One region of the Antiquaquibacter oligotrophicus genome, then DNA from elsewhere that is predicted to be linked to it. Evidence: predicted binding sites of a transcription regulator. Region 1 holds the regulator's gene; the other holds the start of a gene.
What was found. The regulator LexA, encoded in region 1, represses DNA repair genes until DNA is damaged. The targets are predictions, from matches to a motif close to TCGAACANNTGTTCGA.
Positions count from the first base shown of each region.

Region 2: LH407_RS12345 (HNH endonuclease signature motif containing protein) is a predicted target of LexA. The motif match lies at 1,261-1,276, and genes of this name have one in related genera.

Region 1 is NZ_CP085036.1:320,501-324,189, forward strand. Features, by position in the region: gene LH407_RS01595 (histidinol-phosphate transaminase) at 1-872, opposite strand, end outside; gene LH407_RS01600 (LysM peptidoglycan-binding domain-containing protein) at 922-1,290, opposite strand; gene lexA (transcriptional repressor LexA) at 1,549-2,241, shown strand; gene metE (5-methyltetrahydropteroyltriglutamate--homocysteine S-methyltransferase) at 2,264-3,689, opposite strand, start outside.
Region 2 is NZ_CP085036.1:2,537,439-2,541,127, reverse strand. Features, by position in the region: gene LH407_RS12355 (VOC family protein) at 338-733, opposite strand; gene LH407_RS12350 (helix-turn-helix transcriptional regulator) at 743-1,189, opposite strand; gene LH407_RS12345 (HNH endonuclease signature motif containing protein) at 1,296-2,663, shown strand; gene LH407_RS12340 (EamA family transporter) at 2,755-3,689, opposite strand, start outside.

The DNA of each region.
Region 1 (3,689 bases):
AGCGCCGGGAGGGCTTCGATCATCCGGTCGCGCTGCACAATGATCTCGTCGACCATGGCGAGCATCTCATCGGCGTGAGCGAGGGCCGCCACCGCTGCGGCCTGGGTCAGCGCGGAGAGGTGATACGGAAGACGGACGAGTCTCAACGCATCGATCACCGCCGGGTCGGCGGCTAAATATCCGAGACGGATCCCAGCGAATGCGAACGCCTTGCTCATCGTGCGGCTCACCAAGAGACGCGGACGCCCCTCGAGAAGGGTGAGGGCGGACGGGCCGCTTGCGAACTCCGCGTACGCCTCGTCGACGAGAACGATGCCGTCGGTGGCGTCGTATGCGGCCGCGATCACGTCGATATCGAGGGGTGTGCCCGTCGGGTTGTTGGGTGAGCACAGGAACACCACATCTGGGCGCGTCTGTCTAATCGCACCCACCACGTCTGCTTCGGTCAGGACGTAATCGGGACCACGCTCGCCGGTGACCCACGTCGTGCCCGTTCCTCCCGCGATGATCGAGTGCATCGAGTAGGTGGGAGGGAAACCGAGCACACGGCGTCCCGGCCCACCGAAGGCCTGGAGCACGTGCTGTAAGACCTCGTTCGACCCATTGGCCGCCCAAATGTTCTCGGCGGTGACACCGTGGCCGAGATAGTCAGCCAGAGCGGTTCGCAGTTCTGTGAACTCGCGATCGGGGTACCGGTTTGCCCCCAAAACGGCCCGAGCTAGCGAACGGACTATGTCGGTCGCGACGTCTTCGGGGATCGGATGCGTGTTCTCATTGACGTTGAGACGCACGGGGACCAGGTCTTGAGGTGCGCCATAGGGCTTCTTGCCTCGGAGGTCGTCTCTGATCGGGAGTTCGTCGAGGGATGTCACCGGACAAGCTTAGGGCGCACCAACCAGCCGCTCATCCGTCGTGGTGCGGTCAGTGGGCCGCGTACTCGAGCGGAATCGTCAACTGTTGGCCGGCATACACATCGGCAGACTCGAGACGGTTGAGTCGGACGATCGCGTCAATCACTTCCCGTGGGTCGGAGGTGGGAGCAACCGATTCTGCGACCTGCCACAGCGACTCCCCGGTCTCGACAGTGACCACGTCGAAGGAGGCGGTAGACCCTTCGAGAGAGGCAACGGCACCGCCCCCATTGATTGCGAACGCGAGAGCAACAGCAATCACCGGCGTCACCAGCATCCCGAACAGGACACGACGACCCCGTCGAGTGATGCGCAAGCGCGGCTGGGCGGGGCGGACCGAGGCCGAATACGTCATCGAGGGAAAAGTCATCGTGCTCATCGTGTGCTCCTCATCCTGAAACCCGAGTCGGTCGAACGGGGTTTCGTATCCGGTACTCGGCCGGGAGTACCGGATACGAAGTCTGTAGAACGTCTGTACCGAACATAACTTCGATCTACGAGAAAATCAAGGTCATCTTCGAACTGCTCGCGGCGATAACCCCGACACACTCGAAGATGTGTTTGTTTCGAGCATCCGTTCTGGATACAGTTTCGAGTGAGCCACCGACATTCCATCGCGGGGCGGAGATGAGGGACCGTGACCGACGCAACGCCTGAACAGTTCGGCGAAAAACCAGCCACCCGTCGCCGCAAGAGCCTCAGCGAGAAGCAGATGGCCATCCTTGACGTGATTCAGCGATCCGTCGCGACCCGCGGTTATCCGCCGAGCATGCGCGAGATCGGCGACGCTGTCGGCCTCGCATCCCTCTCCAGCGTCACCCATCAACTCGGTCAACTCGAGTTGAGTGGCTACCTCCGGCGCGACCCGAATCGCCCCCGCGCAATGGAAGTACTCATCGACCTTCCCGAGCTGGAAACGGGTTCGGTTGTCGAGAGCGGTGCCCCGTCGGTGGGAGACGCGGCCCTCGTGCCCCTCGTCGGCAGGATCGCTGCCGGAATTCCCATCACGGCAGACGAGCAAATTGATGAGGTTTTCCCCCTCCCCCGCAGGCTCGTGGGCAAGGGAGAGCTGTTCATGCTCAAGGTTGTCGGTGATTCCATGATCGATGCGGCCATTTGCGACGGCGATTGGGTCGTCGTGCGTCAGCAGAGTGACGCCACTAACGGCGATATCGTCGCGGCCATGCTCGACAGCGAAGCAACGGTCAAAGTGTTCCGCCAGCGCGACGGACACACCTGGCTTCTCCCCCGAAATTCTGCGTTCGAACCCATTCTGGGTGACCACGCGGAGGTGCTCGGCAAGGTTGTGGCGGTCCTACGCGCGGTGTAACACCGCCACACCCCTAGGTCCGCTAGACGGTCGCCTTCGCTCGCGCCGCTCGTGTGGCCTCGAGAACGTTGGCGAGTGACTGGACGGTTTCGTCGTAGCCGCGCGTCTTGAGACCACAATCCGGGTTCACCCACACCTGGCGCTCCGGAATGGAACCGAGGGCGATTTCGATGAGTTCGGAGACTTCCTCGACCGAGGGCACTCGTGGAGAGTGGATGTCGTAGACCCCGGGTCCGATGCCACGCCCAAATCCGCTGCGCTTGATGTCCGGCACGACCTCCATCTTCGAGCGAGCCGCTTCGATCGACGTGACGTCGGCATCGAGACGGTTGATGGCGTCGATGACGACACCAAACTCCGAATAACACAGGTGAGTGTGGATCTGAGTGCGGTCCTCTACGCCGGCCGTCGCGAGCCGGAACGAACCGACCGACCAGTCGAGGTAGTCGTCGTGATCCTTCTTCTTGAGGGGGAGCAACTCACGCAACGCCGGTTCATCGACCTGAATGATTCCGATGCCCGCCGCTTCGAGGTCCGCGATCTCATCGCGCAAGGCGAGGGCCACCTGGTTCGCTGTCTCTCGCAGCGGTTGGTCATCACGCACGAACGACCAGGCCAGGATCGTTACCGGTCCCGTGAGCATGCCCTTCACGGGCTTGTATGTGAGGCTTTGGGTGTACGTCGACCACTCGACAGTGATGGGCGCAGGACGTGAGACGTCGCCCCAGAGGATCGACGGGCGCGTACAGCGCGATCCGTAAGATTGCACCCAGCCGTTCTGCGTCACCGCGAAACCGTCCAGATTCTCCGCGAAGTACTGAACCATGTCGTTGCGTTCGGGCTCGCCGTGCACGATGACATCGAGGCCGATTTCCTCCTGGAGGTCGACGACTCGACGGATCTCGGCACGCATGGCCTCCACGTAGTCATCGTGGCTGAGTTCGCCCCGCACGAGTGCAGCACGAGCCTTCCGGATGTCGCCGGTCTGGGGGAAAGACCCGATCGTCGTCGTCGGCAGGAAGGGGAGATGCAGAGCCTCCTCCTGCGCTGCCAGCCGCGCGGAGTAGTCGCCGCGCGAGAAGTCGCTCGGAGTGAGGGATGCAGCGCGCTCGCGCACGGCGCCGTCGTGCACGCCCGCTGCCGCGTGACGGGCTTCGAGGGCATCCGTGGCCGCTTGCAACTCGTCCGCAATGGCATTCCGACCCTCGGTGAGACCCTTGGCCAGGATCGACACCTGGGCCACTTTCTGATCGGCGAAGGCGAGCCAACTCTTCAACCAGCCTTCGAGCAACGGCTCATCCTCAACGTCGTGTGGCACGTGGAAGAGGCTCGTCGATGTCGACACGGCCACGTTCGGGTTTGAACTCCGCAGTCTCTCGAGCGCGGAAAACGCGTTGTCGAGGTCGCCGCGCCATACGTTGTGTCCGTCGATGACCCCGCCGACGAGA
Region 2 (3,689 bases), 680 kb from region 1:
CGCATTGCGCGGTGCTCGGGAGCTGCCGCGGGTTGCGCAAAGTACCGCGGGCGGCCACCGGGAGCGGGTCGCGGCGGCGACGCGGCACGTGCGGTCCCGCTCCCCCTTTTACGTTGCGGAGGATGGCGCGCCGTGGAACGAGCGGATGCTGCGGCCGCTGCTGCGTGGCATCCTCCGCAACGTACGAACACCGGGCCGACTGGGCGCTGGCTCGACAACACGCGGACGTAGTCCGACCGCGAGCTCGCGCTGGACGTTGCCGCGCGCGCTGAGGTTTCAACACTCGCGCTGGCCGCAAACCTCAGCGCGCGGGGCGGCGCTGAGCGACGTCCCCCCGTCACCCAGCCGAGATGCGCACCATGTTGCCGGACGGGTCACGGAACGCGCAGTCCCTCGCGTAGCCCTGATCGATCGGCTCCTGCAGCACCTCGGCGCCGGTCGCGCGCACACGCTCGAACGTGGCATCCAGGTCATCCGTCACAAACACGAGAGCCGGCAGCTCACCTTTGACGAGCAGCTCCAGCAGGGCATCCCCGTTCTCCTGCGAACGCCCAGCGTGCGGCACCGACAGGGTGACACCGACGCCCGGCTGGTCGGGGCTGCCAAAGGTCAACCAGCGCCACTCGCCGTACGGAACATCCAACACAATCTCGAGACCCAACGCCTCATAGAACGGGATGGATGCTTCGACATCGGTCACGGTTACATTCACGTACTGCAGCGAAATGGTCATGCACCGAAGTTACGCCGCCGGGGTGCCGACCGCTTCTCGAATCCTGCTCCGTCGGTTGCTGATTCGCTGGGGGCGCGTCTGGGACTTGGTCATGCAGGTCGGGAGCGCGTCGAGGTCGCCGTGGTCTCGCGCGCGATACTCGCTGGGGGTCTCCCCCACGATCTCGGTGAACCTGCTGCTGAAGGAGCCGAGGCTCGTACAGCCGACCGCCATACACGCGTCGGTGACAGTCGTCCCGTCGCGGAGAAGAGCCATCGCGCGCTCGATCCGGCGGGTCATGAGATAGGCGTAGGGGGTCTCGCCGTACGCGAGTTTGAATTGGCGCGCGAAGTGGGCGGGCGACATGAGGGCCGCCGCGGCCATCATGGGCACGTCGAGCGGGCGGGCGTAGTCGCGATCGATGAGGTCGCGGGCGCGCCGCAGGTGCGCGAGGTTCTCGAGCTCCTGCGGGGTCATGGTTCGACGGTAGCGTCTTCTCCGCGTTGTTGGGTGTGGAGAGAACTTCTCCCAAGATTGGCCGCCGCCTCTAGAACATGAGTTCGAAGGTTGGGAGAATGGATGCATGACCTCAACGACCGCCTCGTATGCCGAACTGGCAGACCTGTCGGTCGCGTTCACACCACCCTCCCCTGCGGGCCTGAACGATGCGGGCCTGCTGTCCGCCAAGCGCGAGCTCGCCGAGATTCGTCGCCGACTGGATGCTGCGGACTCGCTCGTTTCCGCGGAGATCGCCAACCGATCCCGCCCCGACCTGGGCTACGACGGCCTCGCGCAACGGCTCGGCGCCCGCACACCGGAACACCTCATCCAACGCGTCGCCGGCGTCTCCAAAAAAGATGCGCGCACCCAGATCCGGGTGGGCACCCTCGTGACAGGGCTGACGGATGCCGCGGCCCCCGTCGACCCGTGGCTGCGAGGTGTCGCATCCGCTGTGGCCGCCGGTTCCCTCTCGCTCGACGCGGCAGACGCGATCCGCACGGGCCTTGGATCCGCCGGCTCGGGCGTCACCGTTGTCGCCCTCACCGCGGCCGCCGACCAGCTGTTGCGCGAGGCGCGAGAGCTGACGGTGGAGAGGCTCGGCGCCCGCGCGCGTGAACTCCGCGCGTCGCTCGACCTTGAGCATGTCGCCGAGCGCGAGGAACTGCTGCGGTCGAAGCGCTACCTGCACCTGATTCCTCGTGCCGACGGCATGACGAGGCTCGACGGGCTCCTCGACCCGGAGTCGACGGCCCGCCTGAAGGCCGTGTACGACGCCGCCACCTCCCCGCGGCGCGGTGGCCCGCGATTTGTCGACCCCACCTCGATCGCGCAGGCGGATGCGCTCATCGACGACACACGCACGACCGAGCAGATCGCGCTCGACACGTTCCTCGTGCTCCTCGAACTCGGAACTCAGGCCGACGTCTCCACCTTCATCGGGGCCCGCAAGCCCGCCGTGCAGGTGCTCGTGACTAAAGCAGACCTCGACCAGCACACCGGAATGGCTTTCATCGAAGGCGAGAGTGAGGCCCTGAGCGTCGCCACCGCCGAGCGTCACGTGTGCGAGTCGGGAGCGGTGCCGATCCTCATGGATGACGGTCAGGTGATCAACCTCGGACGGGAGCTTCGCCTCTTCAATCGACGACAACGAATCGCCCTCGCCGCCAGGGACGGCGGATGCATTTGGCCGGGGTGTGACCGACCACCCTCGTGGTGCGAAGCACATCACATCGTGGAGTGGTCGCGAGACGGCAGAACGGATATCGCCGACGGAGTTCTGCTGTGCCGACATCACCACATGCTCGTGCACAACAATCACTGGACAGTCGTGCGATACGGCAACCGCTACGCGATAGTGCCACCGGCATCAATCGACCCGACACGCACCCCTCGAGCCGCCCAGACCAAGAGCCCGGCAGCGCGACGACTCATGAGTCAGGCTGGGCGGTGAGGGGGCAACGGGCTACGGCTTTTCCGCGCCGAACGCTCGCACCGCGGGAGGTAGCGCTTCGCCCCAGCCAAGGTGGTCTCTGCTGCGAGAGCTACGGCTTCGTAGCACCCGGAGCGGTCAATACCGTGGCAGCTGGGTCGCCGTCGGCAATCGTGTCCCGGGCAAGCGCGGGCGCGGGGCCGGGAGAAATCACGGCAATCTGGCCGGTCGCGAGCTCGTCGACCGAGCCGGGCTCGAGCGGGGCATCCGCCTGCTTCTCGGAACGCACCAGAGCGATACCCGCAAGGATCGCGGCGCCACCCAACAGCTGCAGAAGGGTCAGCGCCTCGCCGAGGAGGATCCACGCGAGGATCGACGCGAAAACCACCTCAAGCAACCCGACAAACGACATGAGGCGCGAACCCAGCATCTCGGAGGCGGCAATGCTCGACACGTACGCGAAGGCCGTACCGATAACCGCCACGATCACCAGGGGCACCCACCACGCCACCTCGGCACCGAACAGCGCCACCGAGTTGGATGCGAACTCGAACGGCACCAGGCCGACCGCACCCACAACGCCCAGCACCACCGAGCCCAGGAGCAGGCCGGACGCGGCGAACGCGACCGGCGGCAAACCGTCACTCGGGCGAGCGGCGATGACGTAGTAGATCGCGCAGCCCACCGCGGCGAGGGCAGCGAAGAAGAGACCGAGACCGTCCACGGCGGCACCCAGCGCACCCGGGCCGATCACCAGCACCAGTCCGAGGATCGCGACCACCGAGCCGATGATCACAACAGCGCGCGGAGCACGACGAGTCGTTACCCAGACATAACCCACCAGAAGGAGAGGGGCCAGGTACTCGATCAGGAGGGCAGTACTCACGGGGATGCGCTGCAGTGACGCGAAGTAAACGAGCTGCGTTCCGGCGACACCAATCAGGCCCATACCGAGCACCCGCCAACGGGCACGCCACAGCGCGGCCCAACGACCACGAAGAGAAACCACGGCAATCGGGAGCAGCACCACGGCCGCGATGCCCGCAC